Regions from separate parts of the Planococcus notacanthi genome, predicted to be linked through region 1. Evidence: riboswitches for the same ligand, from Rfam matches in the RefSeq annotation. Region 1 holds a riboswitch; each other region holds the start of a gene.
The links. Region 1 has a riboswitch for cobalamin ahead of QMA01_RS04700 (hypothetical protein). Riboswitches for the same ligand answer to the same signal wherever they lie in the genome.
Positions count from the first base shown of each region.

Region 2: it holds a riboswitch for cobalamin, as region 1 does, so the genes downstream of both, QMA01_RS08325 (acyl-CoA thioesterase) here and QMA01_RS04700 (hypothetical protein) in region 1, are expected to answer to the same signal.
Region 3: it holds a riboswitch for cobalamin, as region 1 does, so the genes downstream of both, QMA01_RS11035 (ABC transporter substrate-binding protein) here and QMA01_RS04700 (hypothetical protein) in region 1, are expected to answer to the same signal.

Region 1 covers NZ_JASDCQ010000001.1:967,015-974,500, reverse strand. The annotation lists gene QMA01_RS04725 (DUF2207 domain-containing protein) at 1-337, shown strand, start outside; gene QMA01_RS04720 (YqcI/YcgG family protein) at 445-1,179, shown strand; gene QMA01_RS04715 (LacI family DNA-binding transcriptional regulator) at 1,326-2,330, opposite strand; gene QMA01_RS04710 (arylamine N-acetyltransferase family protein) at 2,525-3,292, shown strand; gene QMA01_RS04705 (ABC transporter substrate-binding protein) at 3,354-4,289, opposite strand; gene QMA01_RS04700 (hypothetical protein) at 4,289-4,834, opposite strand; cobalamin riboswitch at 5,003-5,201, opposite strand; gene QMA01_RS04695 (HNH endonuclease) at 5,256-6,206, opposite strand; gene QMA01_RS04690 (cytochrome c oxidase assembly protein) at 6,501-7,286, opposite strand; gene QMA01_RS04685 (GGDEF domain-containing protein) at 7,438-7,486, opposite strand, start outside.
Region 2 covers NZ_JASDCQ010000002.1:178,599-186,084, reverse strand. The annotation lists partial or broken gene QMA01_RS08340 (ribonucleoside-diphosphate reductase subunit alpha) at 1-250, opposite strand, end outside; gene QMA01_RS08335 (GIY-YIG nuclease family protein) at 438-1,175, opposite strand; partial or broken gene QMA01_RS08330 (ribonucleotide reductase N-terminal alpha domain-containing protein) at 1,299-2,921, opposite strand; gene QMA01_RS08325 (acyl-CoA thioesterase) at 2,923-3,408, opposite strand; cobalamin riboswitch at 3,561-3,739, opposite strand; gene QMA01_RS08320 (PAS domain S-box protein) at 3,849-4,628, opposite strand; gene QMA01_RS08315 (MFS transporter) at 4,869-6,173, shown strand; partial or broken gene QMA01_RS08310 (DUF3934 family protein) at 6,297-6,428, opposite strand; gene QMA01_RS08305 (TetR/AcrR family transcriptional regulator) at 6,504-7,109, opposite strand; gene QMA01_RS08300 (GTP pyrophosphokinase) at 7,097-7,486, opposite strand, start outside.
Region 3 covers NZ_JASDCQ010000002.1:702,590-710,075, reverse strand. The annotation lists gene QMA01_RS11055 (pyridoxal phosphate-dependent aminotransferase) at 1-229, opposite strand, end outside; gene cbiB (adenosylcobinamide-phosphate synthase CbiB) at 216-1,169, opposite strand; gene QMA01_RS11045 (adenosylcobinamide amidohydrolase) at 1,166-2,632, opposite strand; gene QMA01_RS11040 (FecCD family ABC transporter permease) at 2,635-3,627, opposite strand; gene QMA01_RS11035 (ABC transporter substrate-binding protein) at 3,620-4,597, opposite strand; cobalamin riboswitch at 5,081-5,267, opposite strand; gene argS (arginine--tRNA ligase) at 5,360-7,021, opposite strand; gene QMA01_RS11025 (YwiB family protein) at 7,021-7,428, opposite strand.

The sequences.
Region 1 (7,486 bases):
TGGCCATGTCATCCGTGCTGAATGGAAACAACTTCGAACAGCAATGGAGCAACTGGACCAATCGCAATGGAAGCAGTTGACACAGGATGAAAAAATGCGTGCTTATGCATATATTCTAGGTGCGGATGAAAAATCGGCAAACCAGAAAACGCAAAGCTTCACCAATGCCTATAGCGAAACGGCATTTGCAGATTTCGGGTTGTTCTATAATCCCGTGCTGTTGACAGGTGTTTTCTTTGCTGCCACATCTAATACCGGAGCTTCAGCAAGCAGCACCGTCTCCGCAACTGGCGGCGGAGGTGTTGGTGGAGGCGGAGGCGGATCGGGCGCTTTCTGAATAAACAATTCGAACGGCTGAGAGTTTCTCAGCCGTTTTTGTTTTGCCCCCCACTTCTTAGGGAAGTAGAAAAGAGACGTTATTTTATGCATATGGAGGAACAATGGATGATAAGCACAAGCTCAGCTTTATTGACGAAAGAAGATTTTACAGCACGAACGGACTTGCCTGAATGGCTATTGGCCGAATACAAGACGTTTCATGAAACCGTAACCGACAAAACCTTTCCTTGTTATTTTGGAATGAGCGGAGAATTGAAAGGAGAATTGCGTTATGCATACATCACACAAGACGATTGGAGCAATTTGCCTGATGCAGTTGAAGCGTTCCTGACCTTATTCAACGACCCGAAACACAAGCGCCATGGTCTATTCGTATTTGTTGAACCTTTCAAAGAAGAAGGTTCACTGGAAACTTACCGCCAGCAATTCTGGGATATCCTCCAGTATTTGCATGACGAAGATGACATGGAGTGGCCAAAAGAAGCTCCACGGGATCCTGACCATTATTTATGGGATTTCACATTCCAGGGAGAACCGATATTTATCTTTGGGAATACCCCCGCTTACAAGCAACGAAAAACACGCGACCTCGGCAATGCCATGGTTCTTGGGTTCCAGCCACGCCGCATCTTTGAAGGGCTGAAAGGAACCGAGAAAGGCGGCGTCATGTCACGCGAAAAGGTACGTCAGCGTGTTGAAGCCTGGGACCACTTGCCGACACATCCCGACATCAGCCATTTCGGAGATCCTGAGCACAATGAATGGAAACAGTTTTTCATCGGAGACGACAGTGAACCGATTCAAGGAAAATGTCCATTTACACATAAAGAAATGAAATAAATGGTGAATAACTGAAGAAGAGCTGCACCGGCATATTTTACCGGTGCAGCTCTTCTCATTGCGGTTTAACCAATCTCCCTGTTAGGGTAAGACTATATTGTAGCCTTACGGAAACACCTTGCTGCATTTTGGAGGTATAAAAATCGTTACTGCTGTGCAACTGTTCTCCGTTCATATAACTGGACTTCCCTGTTAACATCAAAAGCGTCGTCCTGATTAAGCGTCAGAATATCAAACAACCGTTTGACGGTTTCCTGTCCAAGATTCTCAATGCTGTCCGCAGCTCCTACAGAAGTCAGCCCAATTGCTGAATGACGGCCGATTTCCGAATTGCCGATGCCGACAATGCTGATATCTGTGGGAATTTGATAGCCCGCTTCCTGGTAAAAATCCAAAAGTTGTATGGCAATTTCATCTGTTGCTGCAACGATCGCGGTCGGTTTTTTCTTTAATGCTTGAAGATCTTCATACACTTTTTGCAAGGAAGCTTTGTCCGTTGCGGAAATCACCAACCGTTTTTTGCGGATTTTGCTTTTCGCTTCCTGAAGAGCCTGGATGAACCCCAAAAAACGTTCTTTATAAGCAGGATTCTTCAAAGGTCCGCCTACCCAGGCAATTTCCTGATGGTTGGCATTCAGAAGATGGCTCGCAGCCAGATAACCGGCATCCACATTATTCACTCCAATCGAGTGTTTGGCATTTGAATAGCTGGAATTCAATAATACAAACGGCACATTCGCATTGGTCATTTTTTCATGAATCGCATCATCAAGCAAGACAGAAACCAGAATCATCCCTGCCACGTTACTGGAGAGAACCGTTTTATAGACATCCTCTTCGTTTTCGTCGGCCATGAAATGAATATCCACTTGGTATCCTTGCCTTTTTGCATAGCTGATGATCATTGGAGCGCTGCCGATAAATATCGGATCATCCACAGCTCCTGCTATCACACTGATCGTATTGGTTTTAGCCGCAGATGGAACTGCTTCTAAGATGCCGTCAGCTGAATAGTTTAATTCACTGACGGCAGCCATCACTTTATCGTACGTTTCTTTTTTTACTTGATCCGGTTTATTCAAAACACGTGAGACAGTCGTCTGGGAGACACCTGCATGTTTTGCGACATCAGTAGTTGATACCAAATCCATCACCCTGCTTTCTATTTTTTGTGGATGGGTATCTCCCATCCCTGTAATTCGCTGTCATTCATATAAATTCTATCTACTTATTCACTATACCACGCTATAGCAATTCTTACACCAAACGAATTGATGTGGTTGAATATTCTTCGCGCAGTTGTAATCAACAGGATTAACCCACTCGAAAGGAATGAATAGCTATAATGAATAAAAATGAATACCTCAAACGTTTTAAAGCATCAACCGAACAGGAGCACTACCTGCAAAATTTAGCAGAACTTCAGTCTTTGCATATGCAGAATATACCATTCGAAAATTTGGATGTCATCCGTAGAACGCCCATTTACTTGAATCTTGAAAGCATTTATGAAAAAGTAGTTATTCAGCATCGCGGCGGTTATTGCTATGAATTGAATGGCTTGTTTCACTGGCTGTTGAACGAGTTGGGATTCGATGCGAAATTGATTTCCGCCACTGTTCAAAAACCTGATGGCACGTGGTCTAAAGCCGACACCCACGCGGCCATCTTAGTGGAGCTTGATACGCTTTACCTGGTGGATGCAGGTTTTGGAGATTCGACCATCAGCCCGATCCCTCTTGGCGGTGAACGGCATACCGACCACAGCGGCACTTACCGGGTAGAACAAGTGGATGATGTATATTATGACTTGATCCGGGAAAATGATGAAAAGGAAAAAGTGCTGTACCGGTTTTCTACAGAAGAAAAACGATTGGCCGATTTTCATGAAGGCTGTGTCTTTAACCAGGTTTCAGAAGATTCCCCTTTCACCCATGACGATCTTGTCACACGTGCGACGCCGGATGGCCGGATCACATTATCCGGCAGCCAACTGACACGCTCTGAAAACGGCAAGAAAGATAAAACGGAACTGTCGGCCGATGAAAAAAAGAAAGTGTTGAAAGAAGAATTCGGCATCAATCAAGAGGCACTCGAAAAGCAGTTGCATTAGTTTAAGCGATAAAAACAAAACGATCCCCGCTCAGCAAAATAGGAGCGGGGATCGTTTTGTTCTATTTAAATGCTTCCGGATAAACGGTTTTGGCTACCAGTTCAACCGCTTCACCGATTCTTGGCCCCGGACGTGAAGTAATATCAGAATCCACGAAAAAGACCTGATCGTTCTCAACGGCGTCAATGCTGTTCCAACCTTCACGTGCTTTAATCTCTTCTATGGGATCTTCCGTATAAGAAACTGTTGTTGCAATGATTTTCGGATTCCGTTGAATGACTTCCTCTTCAGAAATCTGTGGCCATCCTTCTAGATCGCCGAACAGGTTTTCAACATTGGCATGATCTAATATTTCCTGCTGGAACGTTTTTTGGCCGGTGGTGTAGATTTCAGGAGATGGGCTGATTTCAACATACAGTTGCCTTTTCTCTTCTACGTCGGATACTTTTTCTTGGACTTCCTCAATTTGCTGCTGGATAGAGCCTATTACTTCTTCTCCTTTATCTTCAAGGCCCATGACCGTAGAAATCTGTTCGATGTCCCCGTAGACATCTTCAAAGGATTCAGCCGATTCGATAACAAAAACTTGGATGCCTGCAGCTTCTAATTCTTCGTAGCCCGTAGGCCCACCTGTTGAATAGCCGATGACAACATCTGGATCCAATTCAATGATGCGCTCTGCATTAAAAACCACAGAATCGGACACACGTTCAACTTCAGCTGCTTCAGCTGGATAATTATCATAATCCGTAGCGCCAATAATTTTTTCTCCTGCTCCGATTTCATAGAGGATTTCGGTGTTGCTCGGTATTAATGACACGACAGTGGCAGGCACTTCCTCAAATTTCAATTCGTTATCCAAATCATCTGTTACCGTATAACTTGTTTGCTTTTCAGATTCGCTTGCTGTTTCTGTGTCGGATGTTTCCGATTGGCATGCGGTGAGTGTGAATGCTAATGCTCCAATGGATAGGTATTTAAAATAAGTAATTTTCATTAATTGTTGGCCACTTCTTTCTTTTTGGGTCTAGTTGGATAGGATTTGCTGATAAACGGAATTTCTTCTACTCCCTGCTGCTGATTGACATAGACAGCCATCGTAAACAGCAGGTTCGCCAATAGATTTGCATAATCAAAGAGGATTTCCGGTACATCCCGTTCCAGGCTGACCTTATGCAAAGCACGGACAGATTTTTTCGCTTCGCTCCGGCATACATGCAACACACAAGCTGCTTGAGTCCCTTGCGGCAAGACAAAATTACCGATTTTCTCACCAACAAAGTTTACATAATAATCATACATGCCACTTAACTCATTCAAATCTTCTTCATTAACTGCTAGCTTCCCTCGGACTGAACCATTCAGATGATAAACCTTTGGCTGGAGAATCTGCAGATCCCGTTGAACAGCCTCCACTTCTTTTACCAGCGACAACGCTTCGCCAATACGTGTCGTCAGTGAATCCGTTCTGATTTCAAAGTCGACGGTCGCAGCTGATTCGCGCATAAACGGATAACACAAGTAACGCATGTCTTTCTTCATCTTTTCACCTCTTTTTTCATATGGGTGAAAATCACAGCATTGAACGCTCCCGAAAACAACAAAAAGCCGCCCTCAAAAAGAGGGCGGCGCCATAGCTATTCAGAGACATACTCCAGCAGTCAAAAATAGAAAGGTTGCCGTATGATTCCCTTATCTTCCGAAGAGTAAAAATACGTTCAAAAAAAGGTAGGTCTCCTGGCTTGTGCATCGTTTTACTCTAAGAACCTTCCCGTTCAATTGACATAGGTCGTTTGAACAGTGGCATTTTCTTATTTCATACGCACTTACAGTTGCGGAAACAGCCCCGGAATCTAACCGGGTTCCCTGTTATGCTGACGAATCAGCACCTTTTTTCTGCATGATTATTCACTTGTTTTCAGTGTAGCACAGTTCAGACAACCAAAGACATAACAAAATTCAATTATTCCTGGTTTGTCATCAATTTCACTTTTCTTGGCTCTGCAAAAACAATTCGTTTATGCCATCTTAAATAAGGCGCATGCTCGGCTGACACGGGAACCTTCAAGTTTTTCCGCAATCTGTAGACTGGATAGTCTTCCTCCGGAATACGGCTTGAAATGTGGAGGCGGCCGCCTCCGGTGAATGCGATATAGCCTGCAGAATAAAGCGATGCATGGTTGGCGCAAAGCAAAATGCCGTTGAACGGATCCAAACGCTCTGAATCTGAACTGTCTTTCCACGGTTTCGCATGGGTCGCTGTCAGCACCTCTTCAATGGCGATGCCGCAAATCGGACATTCCCCGTTCCAAAGCGGCAACAGGCTTTCCCGGAACTGCTCTTTGCCTCTGCGCATTTTCGTTTTGATTTCCAGTTCAGCTTCTGCGATCAGGCTAAGCAATGGATTATGCGCGGTCTTTTTAATCACTTCCATCGATAATTCCAACTGCTCCATTTCCAACGTAAAAACATTCAAAGAACTGATCAATTCCAGAAATTTCATCGCCAGCTCTTCGTTGCAGGGATAGAGATAGCCTGAATTGCCGTTGGCATCTTCCTGAAAAGCCGAGTATTTAGTTGGCAGCAACGGCTCGATTTCCTGAAAAGACCCCTTGATCGATAACGGAACATCCAATTCGCGATAAGCTGTGCGTGCGATAAATGCAGGTTCGCTGCCTCCCTGCTCATCTGCCTGCTTCGGTTTTGTGCCTTTATGGAAATCTTCCCGTACCCGGCTGATCGCCACTAAAAATCCTTTGACGTAATGAAAGACGAGATCGCCTTTTTTCAATTCCTGCATGCGGTTCCAAGAATGGGGCACCATGCCTGATTTGTCGACTTGCGGCGTCCAAAGAATACCCGCCGCACATTCTTCCTGATACGTATCTCCTTGCATAACAATATAACTATTCATGAATTGCCTCCTAATAATGGTGATGCTCAAATTCATTCGATCTTATGTAATGGTGCAGATTATTCGAATCCAAACGCTTACCTCTAGTTTAACCCAAAACAAGAGCTTTTGCCGGGGAAAAAAGAAAAGCGAAGGCAGCCGTTTAGCTCTGACAGGCATAAGACGCACTGGCGAAGCGGCGCTCTTTGCCGCACAGCCAGAGTGGCTTATGACCCGAGGAGCTGGCTGCCGGAGCTGGACAAAGGAAAAGCCGAAGCACCCGTGAAGCCCTAATTAGCATGGGAAACGTTACCGCTATCCTTCTTCCACCGACTCACTTTTCCGAGGTGCCGTCGCTTTATACCATTGGTAGCAAAGAATGATGATGAGGACCAACTCGACGAAATCGCCCCCATAGTACATCACCTGCCCTCCTACCTCCCCTTGATCTCCCGGTACACCAGCCGGCGGATCTGCATAGATTCTTTTAGCCAAAATTTTGTGTGCGGCCAATGAGACGATGAGGATAATTGAACGGAAAAGAAAACTGAGTCGGTGAGCTGTAATATCGATGTAAATGATGGATGCCGTAAACAGGTAGCCCGCCAAAAATACGTGTAGATGGACGATCAGGTAAACAATTGAGGATTGGTGCATCCATTCAAACAAACTGGTCAGGTATAATACATACAACCCACCAATATTTAGAATCAGCGCAGTAATGGGATTGCTCAACAGCTGAAATGGCTTGCTTTTCAGTAGCCAGGATACTTTTCTCGCTAATGGAACGGGCAACGACCTCAAGAGCAGCTTCATCGGCATCGCAAGAACCAACAAGAGCGGTGCCAGCATGCCAAGCAATAGATGGGTCCACATATGGCCAACGAAATTTCCCTGTGCAAATTCCGCCAGCGGACCTGTAATGACCAGAGCAATAGAAAAAATACCGAAGCCCCATAAAAAACAGCGGTACAGCGGCCATGGCCTGAATTTCAGGCTCGTTAAAGCAGCGGCTAATGGGTAAAATAAAAATGCCAAAAACAGCACTACAATGACCATGGCTTCCAGACTGTCCATTCCTTGTTGCATATCGTGTTCCACCAATACACCCCCATCCCGCATTCCATACTGATTGATTTGCCTTTCTCTCCTCTACCCGGTTTGGCAACCTGCTATGTTTTGTTTCAACAGTTCATTTCATAAAAAAAAGCCGTTGCTGAAATGCAATGCGGCCATCTTGCTGAAGCTGTCTTTAATTAAATACCTCTTCAACTTCTTTTTCTTTTTTTTCTGCGAAAGCA
Region 2 (7,486 bases), on a different contig from region 1:
CAACTTCCTGCTGCAGCTTGTTCCAGCGTTCACTGCTGTAGTTCCGGCGTTCAAAGTACTCGCCTGTATGCCATTCAGAGCCCTCAAATTTGCTGAACGCCCCTTTTTCTTCAGCCAGCTGCATTGAGGCGCGGATGGTCTGGTAGGCAATTTCCTCGTACAGCGTATCCCCAAACTCGACGGCTTTTTCCGTTTCCCAATGGATGCCTTCAAGTGCCAAGAGATGGTGCCAACCGAAAGTTCCTAATCCTCATTTCTATTCAATAAAGGTCGTAAGCCTTTATCCGTTCTCTTATGAACTGCTGCATGTCACCATGCAGATTAGACTATATCACGTTCCTTTTTTAAGGAACCCCTGCTTTTCCACTATCATAAACTTATAGTGTACTCTACTCCCTTATCTCCTATGAGGAGTGGTTTCGATAGTCGTTAGGCTTTTATACCTCAACTGTTTTATATAAATAATTTGGGAAATTATCGTTTTTTAGTCTAGCTCGGATAGTAGTACGCTTAATCTCGGTTAATTTTGCACATTCAGATATGCTTAGATAGCAAATTCCATCAACTAAGATTTCTTTTCTATGAGGCATATTTTTTTTCATACTTTCCACAGCCAACTTAGGCTTAGGAACTCCTTTATTACTTGAAACCCATCCGCTTATACTTTTTTCTTTATACAGCTGCCTTCTTATTTCTTTCCAGTTACTTACATGAGTTCTCCCGAAAAAAGAATTTTTTTCTCCTGTTTTTAAAGAAGCTTTTTCTGAGAGTAGCTTTTTAACTTCCTCAGAGTGGCTTCTCCCATAAAAATGGTTTCCACTTCCTGTCATTTTTTCTGATTTGAGTCTTCGCTCTGCTTCAGAAAATAGCCGACCTTTTGTTCCTGTACCACCTAAAGTTAAGTTATATCCGTGAGCAAAACTGTTATATTTCATGACATAATATGCCTCAAGAGTATAAAGTTCTTCTTGGGTGAACTTTTCATTTTCTTCTATTACAGTGAAAACAAAAGCTTCTTCTCCGTACTTATTAAAACTTTTTTGAAGGTGATCGTTTTTGTGTCTATTTTTTCTTAGTTCAGAAAAGTGACAAATTTTCCGCCTATTTAAATTTACAGTTTCTCCGATATAATACTTACCCGTTACGTTATTTAAAATCGAATAAATTCCCTTCATTATTTTGTCCTCCTTTCCTTTAGATTCAATTGAGATAATTTAGCACGGGATTGTCTCGTCTGAGAGTTTCCCCGTTTAACAGGGTTTTCTTAAAGGGTTACCCCCTTAAGCCACTGGATACTCAATGGCGCGATATTTTTTATTCGTGGCATCGGCCTGTCCGACGGAAATCGTATTTAGGTCGATGACGTTATCCAGCATGCGCACCTGAACCCGTATCACCCGCTCCAACACGTCCGCCTTGACCGCTCTCGGCAAGTTGATGGAAGACAAATTGCAGACAACGAAATCACCCGGTTTGCGGACCATGACAAGGTTGCCGTCTTCATCGGTATATTCTTTCATAATGGTAGTAGCTGACATATTTTGCATAATTTCTGTACACAAATTACTACAGTAAATCGACGTCAGCCCTCTGCCTCTTGTGTGCTTGTTCGGATTCTGGCGGTTCACTTCGTCCCGGTAGAACATATACGGTGTGCCGGTTTCCAACTGGGAAACCATGATGCGCGCCATGATCTCCATTGCACGGTAAGTTTTACGCGGCAATAGCGGATGGTCCACAGCTTCCTGGTATTTGTCGCTGAAGTATTTTTCATCGGCTTCGTCGTAAAAATCTTCAAGTCCAAGCGCATTGCCGTTTTCATCTGTCCAGCCCATCACTTGCTTAATCTGATGCGGACAGAACGTATGCCATTCGCCGATGCTGCGGCCGTTTTCGTCTTTTTCCTGCAGCCGCTCCATAAACAGGTCCGGAATCGACACGCCGGTGAAAATGTCGTGCGCTTTGCGGCGCTCGTCGCCGTTATTGGTTTTCAAGTCCAGGAATCCGTTCATGATGTCTTTGTGGAAGACATCCAAATAAATCGCCACTGCGCCTTGGCGCTGGCCGAGCTGATCGACACTGACCGCTGTATCGTTGACCAGACGGATCCACGGCACCACACCTGATGAATTGCCTTTGAATTTTTTGATGTCCGATCCTAAAGCACGAACTTTTCCGTAATAGATCCCGATGCCGCCGCCATCTTTGCTGAGGCGTGCGATATCCCAGTTGTTCAGATAGATGCCGTCCAGTGAATCATCGACAGTATCAATAAAACAGGAGGACAATTGTCCGAAACTTTTACCGGCATTCGATAAAGTCGGCGTGGCTACTGTCATATACAGCTGGCTCATTGCCCAGTAAGCTTCTTTCACCAACTCGAGGCGATGCTCTTTTGGTTCGTTTTGCATCAACGTCATCGCAATGACAAGAAAACGCTCCTGCGGAAGCTCAAATAATCTTCCTTCATAGTCTTTCGCTAAGTAGCGGTCAGCCAACAGGAACAAGCCGATGTAGTTGAACAAGAGATCCCGTTCAGGTTCGATTTCCTCACCCAATAAGATGATTTCCTCTTTCGAATAAGCCGCAAGAAGCTCTCCTGAATAAATGCCGATCCCTGTCAGCTTTTCAATAAGGCGATAGAAGTCGCCATATTTCTGGGAAGCGGAAAAGTTGCGGCTGTCTCCAGCTTTTTTGTATAAGTCGCCAGCATACAATTCTGCTGCGGTGTACGTCCAATCAGGCTCGTCCATCGTGATACGGTTCAGTGCATACAACAAGGACTGCTCTCCTTTTGCCTGCTCAGCTAAGTTCGCTGTCCGCTCCAATAGTTCTCGCGTATCTAGTCCATATACATCTGTTGCCCGCTGCAGCGCTCTTTCCACTGTCTTTATTTCTGTTTCTTCGATTTTCATGTTCATATCAACACAACTCCTTTGCGTATTCGTTCACTTTCATGCGGCGCTCTTTGCGATCTTGGGCGCTTTTAAATAGTTTTTCTTCGGCAGCCGTTTCCGGAACTACACCGCTCACCGGTGTCGGCTTGCCATCGCTGTCGACTGCCACCATTGTCAGAATGGCTGTAGTCGTCAAACTCCTTGTGCCTGTTTCGATTTGTTGGCATTCAGCTTTAACATACACTTCCATAGATGTTCTGCCTGTTGAGATCACCACTCCCTCCAAAATAAGGATATCCCCAACTTTTGCCGAAGATAGGAAATTCACCGTATCGATCGAAGCGGTCACAACTGCTTTTCCGCTATGCCTCATGGCTGTAATGGCGGCGATTTCATCTATGTACGCCAATACGGTGCCGCCGAATATGGTCCCCATGTGGTTGGTGTCCGGGGGTAGGACCAATCGTGTCTGAATGGTTCTGGCCACCCCTGCTGCTAATGGTTTTGTCATGAGTATCCATTCCTCCATCTCTGATATACAAGAAAAAACCCCATCCTCTCAGGGAGGATGGGGTTTAGATACGCAGAATATCGGATGGGAAGCAGAATACAGCTATCCCATGCATAATACCTTCGTTATCCCTCTCAGCTCCCGGAGAAGATCATAAACTCATAACGAAGGCAGGTCTCCTGGCTTGTGCGTCATCCTCTGCTATCTCCTTCCCGTCCGTTGGACAGTGGATTGCGATAGTTCGTCTGCACTTACAGTTGCGGGAACAGCTCCGGAATTTCACCGGATTCCCTATTAAGCCTTTTCAGGCACCTTCGTTATTGGTTCTACTATATATAGTGAATAATTTTAATCAATCACTAAATATTGTATTCATACACTATAAATCACTTTATTGCCTTTGACAAGAACTTCTTCATTCCTGCCGTTAAGTCAAAGTTTCAGTCAGTCGCCAAATAACGCTTCAAGGCTTGTTTCACCGTGCCCATCGTCGTCAATTGGCTAAAGTCCACACGCGCTTCAATCGCTTTTAATGCGAGTTCGGGACGGATTCCCGTGAAAATCAGTTTGATTCCGAGCAAGCGCATAATGTGGTCGATTCTATAAAGAAATTCTGCCACGACATTATCAATATTGTAGATGCCGGACACGTCAATAATAAGGCAATGCAGATTTTCTCCTTGAATTTTTTGCGGAATGATATCAAGAAGCAGATGGCTGCGATCCCCATCTACTGAACCTACGAGCGGCAAAACTGCCAAGCCACCAATAATCGGCACGATGGGAGTTGATATCTCATTTTTTAATTGCATTAGATCTCGTTCAGTTTTCTTCTGCGTCGTAATGTCGCGGATAGTGGACTGGATTGCGACCGTTTCTCCATATTGGACCGGGTAGCAATACAGTTCGACATCGGCTTGAGTTCCGTCAAAACGCTTAACAGTAGTCTCAACCAATTCTCCAATGGTGCGATCCTCCATGCCTGTACGGATGCGTTTCGCAATGAATTCTTTGTAATCATCCGTAAACACATCCACGATGTTTGCACCGATAAGCGTATCCTTATCGGCTTTGAAGAATTCCGATCCGGGCTGATTTATATATAAGACTTTCTGATTCGAATGAATAATGGTTGTTTCATCGGAATACTCCGTGATTTGTTGGTAAATTTCTTCTTTTTCTTTAATGCCCAAGGGTCTTTCAGGTACTGCATTTAGCATTTTCTTTCACTCCTTTTGACTAAGAAACTGCCAGTTCCTCTATTCTACACTTTTTCAGAAAAACTTTCAGTCGCGGCAAAAGCCTCAAGATTTCTGAATGATTCTTTTCTTTACAGTTCTATTTCAAATCTTGTAAAGGAAAAATATTATGTTATGATAATAAGCTGTGATTTCAACATATTTTTAGATGCCGTTTTTGGAAATACGCTACCTTAAGGTTAGAGTTATTGGAGATGCACGATGAAACAAGTAACAGGAAACGCTTTTCACTACGGCTGGGTCATTATCGCGATCGCGGCCTTGTCTCAATTTTTCTCTGGTCCCGGACAAACTTATTCGAATTCAATTTTTATCGATTATTATATAGAAGATTTTGGCTGGAGCCGTTCCACGGTTTCCGGTATCTACTCGGCTGCGACATTGACGGCAGGATTCCTGTTGTTTTTCGTCGGGCGCCTGATTGACCGAAACGGCTCACGTAAAATGGCCGTTGCCGTATCCGTCGCCCTTGCCGTCGCCTGCTTTTTCAACAGCTTCGTAACAAGTCTCGTCATGCTGTTTATCGGCTTCTTTTTTATTCGCTTGTTGGGCCAAGGCTCTATGGCACTTATATCAAGCTCACTCATTCCGCAATGGTTTGTCAAAAAACGGGGCCGCGCCATCAGCATTGCCGCAATCGGCGGCTTAGTCAGTTCTGCCGCTTTTCCCCTGCTGAACGTTTGGCTGATCGAGTCATTCGGCTGGCGCAGTTCATGGCTGATTTTAGGAATCATCATCATTGTTTGCTTTACGCCGCTTGCTCTTTTCCTCATTCAAAACTCTCCTGAAGAAATGGGCTTGCTGCCGGATAACGGCGCTGCGCTTAAGGCGGAGCCTGAAAAGAAACTCATAAAAGAAGTCAGTTGGTCAGTGAAAGAAGCTTCAAAAACCCGTGCTTTCTGGCTGTTGCTGCTATGTGCAGCCATCCCGGGCATCGTCAATACCGGTTTGACCTTCCACCTGGTCTCCATTTTCGCTGAAAAGTCCCTGTCTCTTGAAACTGCAGCCGGCATTTTAAGTTTAACGGCATTGATCGGCTTGCCAGTCACTTTCATCACTGGAATTCTGCTGGAAAAAGTAAAAGTCCAGTATATGCTGACACTGGTATTTGCAGGCGAGCTAGTGTCGTTATTTCTTCTGCAGAAAGCTGATTTTTTGGCGACTGCCATGGTCTTCGGATTGGTCTGGGGCGTCAGCATGGGAATCGAACGGATTGTCATGGCTGTTGTCTGGCCCAATTATTTCGGCCGTAAGCACATCGGCAGCATCAGCGGCATCTCGATGGCGATGGTCGTCACGGGATCTGCGCTCGGTCCGTTGCCGCTCGGCATCGCTTTCGATTTATTCGGCGGCTATACCGAAATCCTCTGGGCATTGATGATTTTCCCGATTTTCGGTATCGTGGCAGCTTTGCTGGCAGACCCGCCGAAAAAAGAAGCTTCCATCCAACAACCCGTTGCCAAAGAAATAGAAGGACCTGCAGAAAACCCATTACTCGCGGATTAAAGGGTTTTTTCAAAAAGGAATAAAGGGCAAAAAAAAGGTTGCCCATTTGGACAACCTTTACCTTGCTATTTATGCATCGACCCATTGAGAAGCTATTTCTTTCTCTGTTTTTGGTTCGTCGGCTTTTTTATTGGTTTTGCTGGTGTAAGGCTTAAAACTATTGGCTTTATTGGCTCCTGCTTTCCAGCGCGTCCATCCTTTTTTGCCGGTTCCCTGGCCTGTACCGCTTTTCGCTTTTGCTTTTGCTTTGCTCATTATAATCACTCCATTACTGCTACGATGATGTACAGCTTATCACATCAAGGCTCAGAGTGAAACAGAAATCTTCGTTTACGAACGGGCAAGCCCTTTTTTCAATAGCTCCAGTTCCAGTTCATAGTTTGCAATCGACTCTTCCACAGCCAAGTTTCTGGCGAAATGTTCGATCCAATTTCTGATAGTTACGGTCATAAGGATTTTCAGCAAATGGTACAATTCCTTATTCCCTGACACATTCAGCTTGTCCACATCAATAAGTCTGCTGATTGTGTTGAATTCCTCTTCAGACTCTTCTTCATTGACGATTTTGATGAATTTTGTTTCGACTTGTTCTGTCATATTCAATAGGACATTCCGTTTAAAGTCTAGAAGCTCATCTTCGTTCACAGTGGAAATATAAAACTCCCTGATCGTCTGGAATAAATCTCCGCTGTTTTTTTCCAGCGTCGCCTTAAAGAGCCGTTTGCGCCTGGCAGTATAGCGATTCAACAAGTAGAAGTACAAATCTTCTTTTCCTTCAAAATATTGATAGAAACTTCCACGGGAAATTCCGGCTGTTTTGACGATATTGGCTATGGAGGCTTCAGACAAAGAGGCATTCGAAAATTCCTGCTGTGCCGCTTCGATCAATAGCTGTTGTTTTTCTTTTGGCAAATTATAAAAGGTCAGTTTTGGCACTTTTCTCTTCCTCTCAATCGGTCTGTGCTATCAGGTCCACTTAGGATAAAGTTATTCGGCAAATGAAAACGTTCTTTATCAATCAAGATTTCAGAGAAATCTTCGTCAGCACTCACCTGATCCTTGAGCCTGTTCATCCGCAATTGGATCTTTTCCATTTTCCGGTCCAATTCGGTCGCAGAATCCGCTGCTTCCTTCAGTTCAAGGATAATGTCAGCGGGCACTTCTTTGTTGTATTTATAGTAGATTTTGTGTTCAAGGCTTGCCCAGAAATCCATGGCGATGGTACGAATCTGTACTTCCACGCAAATCTCTTCTACACGGTCCGACATAAAAATCGGCACCACCAGCAATAAATGCAAACTGCGGTAACCATT
Region 3 (7,486 bases), on a different contig from region 1:
CACCGGCCGCCACATCATGGAATTTGGCAGCTGCCGTACGGAACGGTTCTCCATCGGGATCTGGATAAGAACCGGTCAAACCCAGCATATCGGGCCAAATCTCTTCCAAAAAAGCCGGTGGGCCAAAAGGATGGACATTTTCGCTGAAATCTAAAATCTGTGGCGGCGGGCTGATGCCTGCCTGTTTGTATAAACGAAGTGGATTGGCTCCATGATTAGGCAATTCCAAACAAAATTCCTCCTAAAGCAAATATGATGAAAAAACCAGTGGTGGCCGTCTGCATCTGGCTGACAGCTTCTTTAATGTGGCTTGCTTCCAGTGGATAAACCGGCATACCCATACGTGCACGCTCCGACTCGATTCCACGGTAGCGGTTCAATCCGCCCAGTTCTACACCTAATTGCACGGCTGTCGCCGCCTCCAGCCAGCCGCTGTTCGGGCTCGGATGCTTTGGTGCATCCCGCAGCCATTCCGCCAAACGCTGACGCATGGTCAGTGATCGTTTGTTAGATGTGAGGATTAAAATCAAAAATCCGGTCAGGCGGCTCGGAATGAAGTTTAGTACATCATCCGCTTTTGCAGAGGCAAAACCGAACTGCTCAAACTCTTCATTTCGGTAGCCGACCATCGAATCAAGTGTATTGACGGATTTATACAGCCACAAGCCCGGAGCGCCGAGCAGAAATGCCCAGAACAGCGGTGCAGTGACACCATCGCTGGTATTCTCCGACACCGTCTCCACGACGCCTCTTGTAATTTCACTTTCATTTAAACCTTCTGTATCCCTGCCGACAATCCAGGACAACTTTTCACGTGCCAGGACAAAGTTTTTATTCGTCAATGGATCGTAGACCTCCATCGCTGCGTCTTTCAGGCTCTTCTGTGCAAGCCCGGAAGCGATCAATACGGCTTCTACAGCAATTCCCAAAAACGCATTTAAAGAATAAGCCCAAAAAACAACCGCGTAAACGAGCAGAAAAACGGTCACAGCAATCGTTCCCAGCAGCCAAAAACCGTTCCGGAAAGCGTTCGGTCCGTGATTCCAGCGTTTGGTCAACTTGCGGATCGCAGTCCCGATCCAGCGGACAGGATGTGGCCAATTGGGCGGATCACCAATCATACGGTCGATGGCCAGGCCCAGCGCAATAGCAATCAGATGCGAAATCATAGGCTTTTCGCTTTCGCCAACTGATACAATTTGAGCGCTTCAATAGTGCATTCGAAAACACCGACGCCGATCAATTTTCCAAGTTCGGTGATGGGGCCGGCATAAGGCAACTCCTCGCCTTGCTGCGTGGCTGCTACCAGGCAGCTGTCAGTGGACGTGCCGGTCGCGATCGTGCCGGTCAGTGGATCTTTGACTTGCTCCTGCTGAAGGGCTTTGGTCTTCGCTTCTGTTGCAGTGATCATTGCCTGGATAAACGCTTCATCGGATAAGATGCCATTGACCAGGATCCAGGTATTGATGGTCCCGACACGCAAGGTGCGCTCTACCGCTTTTGAGACGTCAACGCCGTTTCCAACACCAGCAGTGACAGCAATCACCACTGAGCCGAATGGGCCCTCATACTCTTTAATGATGGCATCTTCCGTTTGGACAGCTGTCATCATCCCTACAGTGTCCGTCGTTTTCAGTCCGCTTTCTTCGATATACTCGGACATTTCCTGGACACTGTTGTTGATGTTGTAAAATGCATCCACATGGCGGTTCATGAAATTGCGGAACCAACCGGAGCCTGCATTGACGACTGCGGATGATACCGTCTTTAACGGAATCGGACTCTGGTAGAGCACCATGTCTTTGGAAATCCGGAAGTCCTTTGCCCGTATGCTTGCCTCACTGGATTCGCGCTCGACGCCCGGCAATAAAGTGATCTGCGGTTTAGGCAGTTCCGGATGCGGGTGGTTGCTGACGCGTGTATGATAGACGGTTTCAATATCTTGTTCCCGAACCACTTCATGCGGTTCGCCGATCCGGACGACCCCTCCTCCATCCATCAGCAGCAATTGATCGCAATACATGGAAGCCAGGTTGATATCATGAAAAATAGAGACAATCGTCAAGTCTTTTTCAATGGCCTGCTTTTTGATGGTATCGAGCAATTCCTTCTGGTGGTTGATATCCAGATGGTTGGTCGGCTCATCCAAAAGCAGGATCCCTGCATCTTGTGCCAGAGCCTGTGCCACGAAGACGCGCTGTTGTTCGCCGCCCGACATCCGATCGATTTGTGTCTGTTCATATTGGCTGATGTCCATCAACCCCATCGCTTCCACAACAGCTTCTTCGTCTTCATCCGACCAGGAAGAAAACCAGCCGCTTTGATGCGGATACCTGCCAAGTGAAACCGTTTCACGAACCGTATGGGCAAAAGCGTGTGCATGCAATTGAGGCAAGACCGCCATTTTCCTGGCCAGTTCTTTCGCCGTAAAATCAGCCATGGGTTTGCCGTCAATCCGGACTTCTCCACCTGCAGCGGGAAGCACTCCACTGATCAATTTCATCAAGGTAGATTTGCCGCTTCCATTGGGTCCCAAAATCCCGAGGATCGAGCCTTTATTGACAGTAAAAGATACGTCGTTGACGATATTCTTCTCGCCATAGCCGCCTGTTATTCCTTTTATTTCAAGCATGGTCATGCCCCTCCTTTGCGTTGCCGGAAAAAGATGAATGCAAATACCGGTGCTCCGATAAATGCGGTAATGACACCGATCGGCAATTCCGTCGGTGAGATGATTGTTCTCGACACCAAGTCACAAATGATCAATAACGCGGCTCCATTGATGAACGATAATGGCAGGACGTGGCGATGATCCGATCCCCATAATAAGCGGGTCATATGCGGCACCACCAGACCGACAAATCCGATGGTTCCGGAAACTGAAACGGCTGCTCCTGTCAGTACCGAACCGCCGATTAAGATGATCATTTTGCTCTTTCTGACATCGACGCCCAAATGTTGTGCGCGTTCTTCACCAAACAGCATGGCGTTCAATTCTCTGCGTTTCAGCCACAAGACGAATGAACCGATCAAAACAAACGGCAGCGCCATCCGTACATATGGCCATCCGCGCATCGACACACTGCCCAGCAGCCAGCCGATGATTTGGCGCAGCTCTTCTCCGGTCAATGCAATCATCAGGGAGATGATTGAGCCCAGAAAAGAACTGAAGATGATGCCTGTTAAAATGACGGTTTCCATTTTCATGGAGCGATCCACCAATTTTGCGAAACTCATCACGGCGAGCATTGTCAGCAACGCCCCGATCATGCTCATGACCGGCAAAGTGAATGGTCCTAAAAATGGGATGGATATGCCAAAAAAGAGCGTCATCACAGCGCCGACTGAGGCACCGGAAGACACTCCCAGGGTGTAAGGATCGGCCAATGGGTTCTTCAGAAGCCCTTGGAACGCAGCCCCGGCAATCGCCAGTGCCGCTCCGACAAGCCCGGCTAAAATAACACGGGGCATGCGGATATTCCATAAAATATTGGCTGCTGCCTCATCCGAAGACGGATTCCATAACACGACGGGCGAAATGGAAACCGTTCCGACCGTCACCCCCAGCAAAATGGCGCCTGCTAAAATCAGCAGCGAGACGCTGTATGCCAGTACATTCTTACTCATTGAACACTTCAGGGTAAACAGCTTTCGCCATTTCCATCAGCCCTTCTGATAAACGTGGGCCTGAACGGGTGAGCATGTCCGAATCCAGGTTATAGACAGCATCTTCTTTGACAGCTGTCACTTCCGCAAATCCATTGCGCGATTTGATTTGGTCGACCGCATCTTCGATATAGCCGCCTTCTGTTGTGATGATGACGTCTGGATCAGCTGCAACGACGGCTTCTGCGTCCATTTTTGCCCAGCCTTCCAAATCGCCCGCTATATTTTCAGCGTTGATGAGCGTCAACATTTCATCCATGAACGTGCCTTTTCCGGTCGTGTAGATGTCGGGTTCACTTCCGACTTCCAAAAAGACAGTCTTCGGCTCTTCGATTGTGCTTGCCAATTCTTCGATTTCCGCCACTTGGACTTCCATTTCAGAAACGATGCTTTCCGCCTCTTCCATGGTGCCTGTCGCTTGCGCGATCACTGTAATGGAATCGTAGACTTCATCAAAGCTGACGGCATTGTTGACTACAAATACATTGAGTCCAGCGTCACGCAACTGCTGCAACCCTGCATCGCCAACACCCAATCCCGATTCATGCGCAAGCACCAAATCCGGTTGCAGGCCAATGATTTTTTCCACATTGAATTCCTGGCCGCCGATTTTTTCAATTTGCCCCGCTTCTTCCGGATAATTATCAAAATCCGAAACGCCGACTAATTTGTCACCAACGCCAAGTTCATAAGCGATTTCTGTATTTGATGGCACCATCGAAACAATGGCTCCCGGTTCTTCCTCGATCACCACTTCTTCGCCTACTGCATCCGTCAACGTCACTGGAAATTCTACATCCGCAACTTCCGTCGGCGGTTCCGCCGGTGTTTCAGTATCCTGTTCTTCTACGGGCGTCGCCGTATCTCCGCAACCCGCCATCAATACCGCGGCCAATCCTGCGGTTGCACCAAACTTCCAAATCTTCTTCATGAATAAATCCCCCTTGTTGTGTGTAGTGCTTTTTGAACTAATGATTTGTAGTAGCCGATATTCCGTAAAACAGCTACGCTTTCGGGCCCACAGGATGTGGGTCATGCAGCCGGCGCGACAGGACGTCGCGGTGCCAGCTGCCAAGGGCTAGGCGAAGCGAGAAGACAGGTGTCCTTTGCCTGGCTTCTTGCGGGTGCAAATGAGGGAACAGGCATTCCTGGGACCTCATCTGCGACGAGCTTACGCAGGAGCAATCGTCTTCGCTCTACCCAGAGCGTCCGAAGCATTGGGTAAAAGCCAGTTTCTTTAGTTCAACTTATCTAGCAATTTTTATATACGATATAAATAATTTCTCAAATGATTCAGATGCAGAAAGTTTGAAGAAATCTCCTTGAGAACACAAAATCCCCCGCAGCAAACTGCGAGGGATGGAAAGGACGCCATAAAAAAGCATGCGCATCCAGCCTTTCCTCGCAGGCGTTTGGGTGTGTCGTCATAAAGGCAGGTCTCCTGGCTTGTGGTCTTCGGTTTCTGCACCTTCCCAAAGCATTGCTTCAGTGGCATTTTGCAGATTCCTCTCACATACAGTGGCGGGACCGCGCCGGAATTAAACCGGCTTCCCTTTTAACTCATGTTCTTAGACATAAGCACCTTTATGAATGGTTCTCATATTCTGTTTCTTCATTTCATCCCGCTTCTAAAAGCGATAGATTCATTGATTGAAGTTTCTCTTTATTATACACGTAAACGTTTGTCTGTCTCTTACATTTTTTCCGGAGCTGCGACGCCGACTGTCTTCAACGCGTTGGCCAAGGTTGTTTTCACAGCCATGATCAATGCCAGACGGGCACCGGTCAATTCCGGGTTAGAGGCATCCAAGACTTTGTTGGCATTGTAGAAACTGTGGAAATTAGATGCCAATTCATGAATGTATGTCGTGATTCGGTGAGGTGCACGCTGCTTGGCTGCATCCGCAATGACTTGCGGGAAATCACCGATTTTCTTCAGAACATCGATTTCTTTTTCAGAAGTCAATAAGTTCAACTGGTCTTCTGAAACCGTCAATCCCTGTTCTTCTGCCTGACGCAAAATCGAAGAGATGCGGGCATGCGCATATTGCGAATAAAAGACCGGGTTTTCATTGGATTGTGACACAGCCAAATCCAGATCGAAATCCATATGCGTATCGCCGGAACGCATGGCGAAGAAATAACGCACAGCATCCAAGCCGACCAATTCGACAAGCTCGCGCATTGTTACTGCTTTACCCGTACGTTTGCTCATCTTCATTTTTTCGCCGTCTTTGTACAATTGCACCATTTGGATGATGCTGACTTCAAGCGTGTCGCGGTCATAGCCAAGTGCTTCAATCGCCGCTTTCATGCGCGGGATATAGCCGTGGTGATCAGCTCCCCAAACATTGATGAGCTTTTCGAAGCCACGCTGCAATTTATCTTCATGGTAAGCGATATCGGGCATCAAATACGTATATGTACCGTCATTTTTAATCAAAACACGGTCCTTGTCGTCACCGAACGTTGTCGAACGGAACCACGTTGCTCCGTCTTCTTCAAAAACATGGCCATTGGCACGCAATTTAGCTAAAGCTTCATCAATCTTGCCGTTTTTGTAAAGAGACGATTCAGAATACCATACATCGAATTTCACACGGAAATCCGCCAGATCCTGCTGCAATTTCGCCAATTCCACTTTCAATCCGTGCTGGCGGAATTCTTCAAAACGCTCTTCATGAGTCATGCTGACAAATTTGTCGCCATGTTCCTGTACCAACGCGTCCGCAATATCTTTAATATCCTGTCCGCGGTAGCCATCTTCCGGCATGCTGTCGCCTTGGCCAAGTGCTTCAAAATAACGGGCTTCTATCGACAATGCCAAATTATTGATTTGATTGCCGGCATCGTTGATGTAGTATTCGCGTGATACGTCATATCCTGCAAGGTCCAATACATTGCACAGCGAGTCGCCGACTGAAGATCCGCGGGCATGGCCCAAATGCAGGTCGCCTGTCGGGTTGGCTGATACAAATTCCACTTGGATGCGTTCGCCTGCACCTGCAGTTGAACGGCCGTAATCCGCTTTCTGGTCGAGCACGGTTTTGACGACGTCCTGTAAGTAATCCTTTTTGATGGTGATGTTGATAAATCCGGGACCGGCGATTTCCACTGTCTGGATGTTCGCTGTGTCTTTATCGAGGTTTGCTACAATCGCTTCTGCAATCGCGCGGGGCGGCTTTTTCGCCAAACGCGTCAATTGCATCGCAATATTTGTGGCGTAATCGCCGTTCGCTTTGTCTTTTGGTGATTCTAAACGAACTTCAACCGGTTCGGCTGTCAATTCCGCTTTTTCAATTGCTTCCGTAAATGCCGTTTTAATTGCCTGTTGGACTTTTTCTACTGCGTTCATCATTTAGCCTCCATAAACTGTATTTCCATTTCGTATTCACCGACAGGATCCGAGCCCAGTGCAAGGTCGTATCGGACTTTAAACCGCGTATCGCTGACCGACAATTCATGCGCCTTTGTCGTCAGCATAAATGACCCCTGTTCATTCGTCAGATTTCCCGTCTGTTCTTTATGTAATAAAAACGGGAGCCGCATCTGCAGGCCGCCGCTTCTCATAATCACCGCTTCGTCTTTTTGAAGTTTGACCGTTGTCCGGATTTCGAGTTCGTCCTGCTGTTCGGCATATTGCAGGTAACGCAGCTCGTTTTTCTCCGTCAAGGTTCCATGAGATTCCAATACCATCACTTGCTCTTCCATATCCGGCTGACGGATCGTCGTCGTCAGTTTGATCGTCACTGTCTTTTGCATGGCTCTCCGCCTCCCCGTCCTTTGATAACCTTTATATTATAGCTTGACTCGACTGTGT